2 regions of the Vibrio nomapromontoriensis genome follow, and region 1 is predicted to be linked to the other one. Evidence: riboswitches for the same ligand, from Rfam matches in the RefSeq annotation. Region 1 holds a riboswitch; the other holds the start of a gene.
The links. Region 1 has a riboswitch for lysine ahead of L4D05_RS06775 (Na+/H+ antiporter NhaC family protein). Riboswitches for the same ligand answer to the same signal wherever they lie in the genome.

Region 1 (3,902 bases):
GAAGCGTATTGGGAAAGATAATAAAAAAGCGCCGAAAGGCGCTTTTTTTATATAACTCTAATTCAATTAGATATAGAGGATTAAAGTTCAAATTCTTCTAGAGACTTACCCGCATCTAGAGCAGCTTGAATTACTGATGGAGTACGGCCTTGGCCAGTCCATGTTTTTTCTGCGCCATTGCCATCAACATATTTGTATTTTGCTGGGCGTGGTGCACGTTTGCTTTTGCTTTTTGCTTTTGATTCACCAGACAATGCTGCAATTAAATCTTCAACGTCGATGCCATCTTTAGCAATCATTTGAGCGTATTCGCTTAGCTTAGCTTCGCGAGCTTCTCTTTCTGCTCTTTCTTCTTTTTCAGACTCTTGACGCTCAGCGACAACAAGCGTTAACTTTTCTAGTGCTTCTTCAAGTTGCTCAACCGTTAGTTCACGAGCAAATGCACGCAGGCTACGAATATTAAGCAAAGTTTTTGTTAATTCAGACATGACAATTCCCATGATTTATTTTGTTCGAGATTAATAATAAACGTCATTTTCTATATTGACAATAAAATAGCTGTAACAAAAGTGAAAATATATTAATTTTTACAGAAAATTGATAAAAGAATGAGAAACGACCCTAAATGTAACGTGTGATTACATTAATAGTCATGGTTTAACAATGTTTTTAATGATACTGCGAGCGGTATCAATACGAGTTCACTAGATGGTAGATAGCGTGGTTGCATATTTGTCTATCATCTTTCGGGGCGTTTAAATGGCGTGAAAGTTACATTTCTAAGTGAACTAAAGTAAATAGTAAATGTCGGGCTTAATTATGCTAAATGTCTATAGTTCGTGTACTTTAGGGAGTGAGCAAACATTAACGCTCTATTATTTATTTACTATCAGCTATTAGAGTTCCGAAGAGTAGCACGTTCAAACGTACAATGTTGTTGCAATACCGCTACGAAATATAGTGATTATTGTCGTCGTAGTCTTTTGGAGTCATACTTCATCTCTAAATAATCTCAGCCATACCTCCCTCTATCTATAACAACTTATTCACAATATTGATGTTGCAATTGACAGGTCAGTAAGTACAATGGCGCGCACCTAATGCAAAAGTAAGAATTTTCTTCTAATGCTACACTTGTAGGATTAGTGGTAAACGTTACTTTTGATGTAGAGGTGCGACTGCGAAAAGTACTTGTCGTTGGGGTGATGCCAATGGACGACAACAAAAGGCGCAGTCGCCGAAGTGGGAATAGAAGATCACGCTTTCTCGCTGGGGTTGTCTCTGAAAGGAACAACACTGCCATAGTCTATTATTTGTTAAACTATGGAGCGCTACTGTAGGGGTTGGGAAAGCCATCGCTTTTCTTTCGCTTATTCAACATTTGTTGAAATCTGTATGTGTATACCCAAAACGGGTGCTTACATATGTCTGCAGTAGATCTCTGACCATAATTAAAACTGGTTTTTGAAGATCATGAACTTAATCGATTTTGCTTCCTCACCATTGTCACTGCTACCGCCGATCGTAGCTTTGAGTTTGGCTATTATCACACGTCGCGTTTTACTCTCTTTAGGAGTAGGTATTGTTCTCGGTGCCTTCCTTCTTAATGATTACTCTGTTGCCAATGCTGCAGGTTACGTCTTTGATACTGTTTCTGGTGTCATCATTGAAGACGGTGGCTTGAATCTTTGGAATATGAGTATCGTCGGCTTCTTATTGTTGCTTGGTATGATGACGGCACTTCTCACCTTATCCGGTGGTACAAAAGCATTTGCTGAATGGGCCCAGTCTCGCGTAAAAAGCAAGCGCGGTTCCAAATTACTGGCAGCATTCCTTGGCGTTTTCATTTTTGTTGATGACTACTTTAACAGCCTTGCGGTTGGCGCCATTTCACGCCCAGTCACGGATCGCTTTTATGTGTCACGTGCTAAGCTTGCCTACATTTTGGACTCAACAGCCGCTCCAATGTGTGTCTTGATGCCAGCTTCTAGCTGGGGCGCTTATATCATGACGATTGTCAGTGGCATCTTAATTAGTCATGGTATTACTGAATACTCGGCAATTGGTGCTTATGTTCGACTTATTCCAATGAACTTTTATGCTGTCTTTGCGTTACTAATGGTGTTTGCTGTAGCTTGGTTCCAACTTGATGTTGGCCCAATGCGTAAACATGAGATGCGCGCGAAGCAAGGTATTGGTTTTGATCATGACCAAGAAAACGATGCAAAAGAAGCACACGAACTAAACGAAGAGCTTGATATTAAAGAAAGCGACTTTGGGTCAGTCTCTGATCTTGTTCTTCCTATTGTCGTACTTATCTTTGCAATGGTCGGGGCGATGCTATTTACTGGTAGCCAAGCCCTAGCTGCTGACGGCCTACCGTTTAATATGTTAGGGGCATTTGAAAATACCGATGTAGGTATGTCACTGATTTACGGTGGCAGTGCTGGTCTTGCAATGGCGATTTATACGGTAGTGAAACAAAAGCTAGCAGCAAAAGATATCGCATTAACGATGTGGATTGGTGCTAAATCGATGTTTGGTGCAATTCTGATCTTGTTCTTTGCATGGTCAATTGGCTCTGTGATTGGCGATATGAAGACCGGTGCTTACTTGTCGTCTACCGTTCAGGGCAATATTGATGTTCATTGGTTGCCGGTGATTTTGTTCCTATTGGCTGGCTTGATGGCATTTTCAACAGGTACATCATGGGGTACGTTTGGCATTATGTTACCAATTGCGGGTGACATGGCTGGTGCGACGGATATCGCTATGATGTTACCAATGTTAGGTGCGGTACTGGCTGGTTCGGTATTTGGTGACCATTGTTCACCAATTTCAGATACGACGATTTTGTCTTCAACAGGTGCTCGTTGTAATCACATTGACCACGTATCGACTCAGTTGCCATACGCATTGTCAGTCGCTGTTGTGTCTTGCGTCGGTTTCATCGCGCTAGGTATGACAAACTCTGTTTGGATTTCGTTTGCCGCAGCTAGTGTGACATTTGTATTAGTTTGTTGCGTGCTTTCTGCGTTATCTAAAGCTCGCATGACAAAAGATGTTAAAGCGTAACTCATATCTTTCATAGTGATGAGTAGATTGAAAAGAGCCTGTCAGGGCTCTTTTTTTTGGCCCTATCCAATGTGAATGACATTGCGATCGAGTTCGACAGGGTTCGAACTAGATTAAATTTTAAAAAACTGCAAATTAATTGTTGAAAATTTAACTGAGCTTAGTTAGTGTGAAGTCACAGCTTAAAAGGAATCGCCAAATAACTATGCGTAATAACGATATGAACATTCATCATCACCATCATCACCCAATCTAGTCTTTCGGGAGATGCACGCATACCTGAGAGCTAAAAAAACTCTCGGTGGTTCGAAGCAAGATTTAAGAATTTAACCCTCGGGAGACTAAAGCTCCCGAGGGTTTTTCGTTTTATAATTTAAAAAAAATCAATAATTTGCACAGGGATACAGCAATGCAATCACAACGCCTAAGAATCGCAATTCAAAAGAAAGGTCGTCTTAGTAGAGACAGCCAAGATCTACTAAAAAAATGTGGAGTGAAGTTCAACGTTATGGGTGAGCGCCTTGTGGTTCATTCACTAAATATGCCAATTGATTTGTTGTTGGTTCGCGATGATGACATTCCTGGACTTATTATGGATGGTGTCGTTGATCTGGGCTTCATTGGTGAAAATGAACTAGAAGAAGTGCGTTTAGACCGTATTGCACTGGGTGAACCCAACGAATTTCTTACATTGCGCCGCTTAGATTTTGGTGGGTGTCGCTTATCCATTGCGATAGATAAAGACGAAACGTATAACGGACCGCAAGATTTGGCAGGTAAGCGCATTGCTACCACGTATCCTCAGCTTTTGAAATCCTACATGGATA
Region 2 (3,902 bases), on a different contig from region 1:
CGCTGATGAGAAAGATGCGGATCGTATTGAAGCAAATAAGATCGTTCTTAATGCGCTTGCTAAGCTTGATGATATTAAAGTTCTTGCCGACAACGAAGCAACACCTGCGTGTGCGACTAAGCTCGTTGGTAAGTCTGAGCTAATGATTCCAATGGCAGGGCTTATCGATAAAGACGCCGAACTTGCTCGTCTCGATAAAGAAATGGCTAAGATTCAAGGTGAAATTAAGCGTACCGAAGGCAAGCTAAGCAATGAAGGTTTTGTTGCCAAAGCACCAGAAGCTGTTATCACTAAAGAACGAGAAAAGCTTGACGGTTACAAAGAAACCTTAGTTAAACTTGAAGAGCAAAAACAGACGATTGCATCTCTATAACGGTTAACCGTTAAACAGATATTGTCCATCTGCATTTGTAGTTTGAATAAAAAGACCGAAAGCTAACGCTTTCGGTCTTTTTAATATCATCAACTATTTAAGCACGGTTTCCAGTGCTTTAAGGCACAAAGCAACATTCTCTTTTCTTGCCGCATAGCCCATTAAGCCAATCCGCCAAGCTTTACCTGCTAATGCACCTAAACCAGCACCGATTTCCAAATTATAACCTTCCAGCAATTGCTGCCTCACTGCCGCATCGTCAATGCCCTCTGGGAAGTACACTGCGTTAAGCTGTGGCAATCGACTCTCTTTTTCTACCACAAAAGTCAGCCCTAATTTTTCTAGCCCATCCGCGAGTAAAATATGCATCTCTTTATGACGCTGCCATGCGTTTTCGAGCCCTTCATTTTTCAGTATCACTAAGGATTCATGCAAAGCATAAAGGCTATTCACTGGCGCTGTGTGATGGTAGCTACGCTTGCCTTCACCACTCCAATAACCTAGCACTAAGCTTTGGTCTAAGAACCAACTTTGAACGGGTGTTTTACGCGCTTTAATTCGCTCAATAGCAAGAGGCGATAAAGTAACGGGGGATAACCCTGGAACACAAGACAAACATTTTTGGCTACCTGAATACACAGCATCAAGTTGCCACTCATCCACAAGTAATGGAACACCGCCAAGCGACGTCACGGCATCGACAATCGTAAGCATACCATTTTGCTTGGCAAGCTGACTTAACTGCTTAGCATCGCTTACCGCTCCAGTAGAAGTCTCTGCATGTACGAAAGCCAACAATACCGCGTCTGGGTTGTCTGAGATGGCTTGCTGCACTTTTTCAACAGAAACAGGTTTACCCCATTCATCGTCAACGAGGATAGCTTCGCCACCGCAACGAATGACGTTTTCTTTCATACGATCACCGAAAACACCATTTCGACAAACAATGACTTTATCTCCAGGCTCGATTAGATTGACAAAGCAAGCTTCCATCCCTGCGCTGCCAGGAGCAGAGACGGCAATGGTAAAGTCATTCTCTGTCTGAAATGCATATTTGAGTAACGCCTTAAGCTCATCCATCATACCAATAAATAACGGGTCTAAATGGCCAATAGTCGGGCGGCTAAGTGCTTGTAATACCTGTGGGTAGATGTCTGAAGGGCCAGGTCCCATGAGTGTCCTGTGGGGGGGTACAAAGCTAGAAATCGTCATCGAAAGTCCTTTTGTTTTCTAATAATAATGAGGTTACTTGGGTGTAAAGAATCTTTAAGGCTAAATAGTTTGTTCTACAATACGCATGAGATCAACAAATTTGCAACAAATTTGAGGGGTCATATTTTTATTAAATTGCCTCACTCCATTGACATTTGCATCACAAAAACGTTGAATAAACAGGCTATCAAGCAGAAGAGGAGCACTGCCCAGGCAAGTGATGATGTGGAGCCTCAACTCCAACACATTTCACTCATGGGGAGCAGTGCCGAGATAAACTAAATTTGATGGGTTAGTTTATCGGTTAATTGGGCTGAATCCCTTTAACTGTCACCAAACCAAATTGGTGAAGAGCTTCTGAGGTCGATTCATTATCATATGTGCCTCTACTCTTTATTTCTCTTCAAACATCGGACGTTGGGTTTTAACCCTGTAATTTTACTTATTGGAATATCCTGGAGAAAACTGTGAGCGCATTCAATGTAGCTAAATTTGGTGGCACAAGTGTTGCCAACTTCGAAGCCATGAGCCGTTGTGCTGAAATCATCGAAAATAACCCTGAGACAAGACTGGTGGTAAGCAGTGCATGTTCAGGGGTGACAAATATCTTGGTCTCACTGGCTAATGGCGTAAAAAATGATAACGAACGATTAGAACTTATCGAAAAACTCAGAGCGATTCACGTTGCTATACTGAGTCAACTCAAGGATGCAACCTCCATTGAGCCACGTATCAACGCGCTCATTGAAAAAGTAGCAACATTATCAGAAGTCGCCTGTATTGATGTTACCGCCAAGCTGACTGATCACTTAGTGGCATGTGGCGAGAGAATGTCGACACACATTTTCGCACAGCTAATGCGAGAGCGTGGCATTGATGCTGTTCGATTTGATATTCGCCAAGTACTAAGGACCGATAGTACTTATGGAAAAGCGGAACCGAACCTAGAGCAAACCAAAACTCTTGCAGAGCAAAACCTCATCCCTTTGTGTAAAAAGCATGTTGTCATCACTCAAGGGTTTATTGGCGCAGATATTGACGGTGAAACCACAACACTGGGCCGTGGCGGCAGCGATTATAGCGCAGCTCTTATTGCAGAGGCTGTCGAAGCAAGTGGCTTAGAGATCTGGACTGATGTTCCAGGGATCTATACTACTGACCCTAGAATCGCCCCTAACGCTCGCCCTATTCCAGAAATCAGCTTTAGTGAAGCCTCTGAAATGGCTAACTTTGGTGCCAAGATCCTCCATCCATCTACATTATTGCCGGCACTAAGGCATCAAATTCCAGTTTTTGTCGGGTCCTCTAAAGCACCACAAGAAGGCGGAACTTGGGTACGCCAAACAGTAGAAAGTGCCCCGCTATTTCGTGCATTAGCTTTGAGAAATAACCAAACAATGGTGACACTACGGAACCCTAAAATGTTCCAAGCATACGGTTTCTTAGCCGATGTATTTACCATACTGGCCAAGCACAAAATATCGGTAGACCTTATTACAACCTCTGAAGTCAGTGTTTCATTAACTCTTGACCAAACAGACACCAGCGGAAAAGCGCCTGAGCTACCTTTAGATGTGAAGAAAGAACTCGAAGAGCTGTGTATCGTCGAAGTGAAGCAGGATCTTAGCCTAATCGCATTGATTGGTAATAACATGAGCGAAAAGAAAGGTTCCGCTAAAGCGGTATTTGGAACACTTGAGGAGTTTAATCTCCGTATGATCTGCTACGGTGCTAGCCCTCACAACTTATGTTTCTTGCTTGACTCAGATGTTGCAAAAGAAGCAGTGAAAAGGCTGCATATCGACTTATTTGAATAGTTATCATATAGTTAAATAAGTCCCATACTAAGCCTAAGTTCATAACTTAGGCTTTTTTATACACTCTAAACTTAAAGCAAGCTTTTAGTATTACATACTATTTTATAGCGTCAAAATTCCCTAACCTTTTGACGGGGACGCCTAATCTAAGGCGTGGTATAAGTGGCTGAGTGAGCAGGGCTCGAATCGGTGTAACCAACCACCTATCTGACTAAAAGGTAAAGTGACTGACCCGTCACTGACAATTTTCTTCAAACGTAAAAAAGCCTCAGTCTTTCGACTGAGGCTTAGTATAAGTGGCGGAGTGGACGGGACTCGAACCCGCGACCCCCGGCGTGACAGGCCGGTATTCTAACCAACTGAACTACCACTCCGCAGTGGCTCTATCTAAAGTCTTACCTAAGTTGTGCTTCAAATAGATGTCTGTTCAAAGCCTGGCGATGTCCTACTCTCACATGGGGAAACCCCACACTACCATCGGCGCTACTGCGTTTCACTTC

Region 2: another riboswitch for lysine. It lies ahead of lysC (lysine-sensitive aspartokinase 3); the one in region 1 lies ahead of L4D05_RS06775 (Na+/H+ antiporter NhaC family protein).

The regions. Positions count from the first base shown of each region.
Region 1 covers NZ_JAKJSS010000007.1:589,777-593,678, reverse strand. The annotation lists gene L4D05_RS06785 (inosine/guanosine kinase) at 1-21, shown strand, start outside; gene L4D05_RS06780 (H-NS family histone-like protein) at 81-488, opposite strand; lysine riboswitch at 1,160-1,342, shown strand; gene L4D05_RS06775 (Na+/H+ antiporter NhaC family protein) at 1,474-3,075, shown strand; His leader region at 3,307-3,441, shown strand; gene hisG (ATP phosphoribosyltransferase) at 3,485-3,902, shown strand, end outside.
Region 2 covers NZ_JAKJSS010000019.1:96,527-100,428, forward strand. The annotation lists gene L4D05_RS21545 (valine--tRNA ligase) at 1-373, shown strand, start outside; gene L4D05_RS21550 (pyridoxal-phosphate-dependent aminotransferase family protein) at 467-1,585, opposite strand; lysine riboswitch at 1,773-1,950, shown strand; gene lysC (lysine-sensitive aspartokinase 3) at 2,053-3,402, shown strand; tRNA gene L4D05_RS21560 (tRNA-Asp) at 3,700-3,776, opposite strand.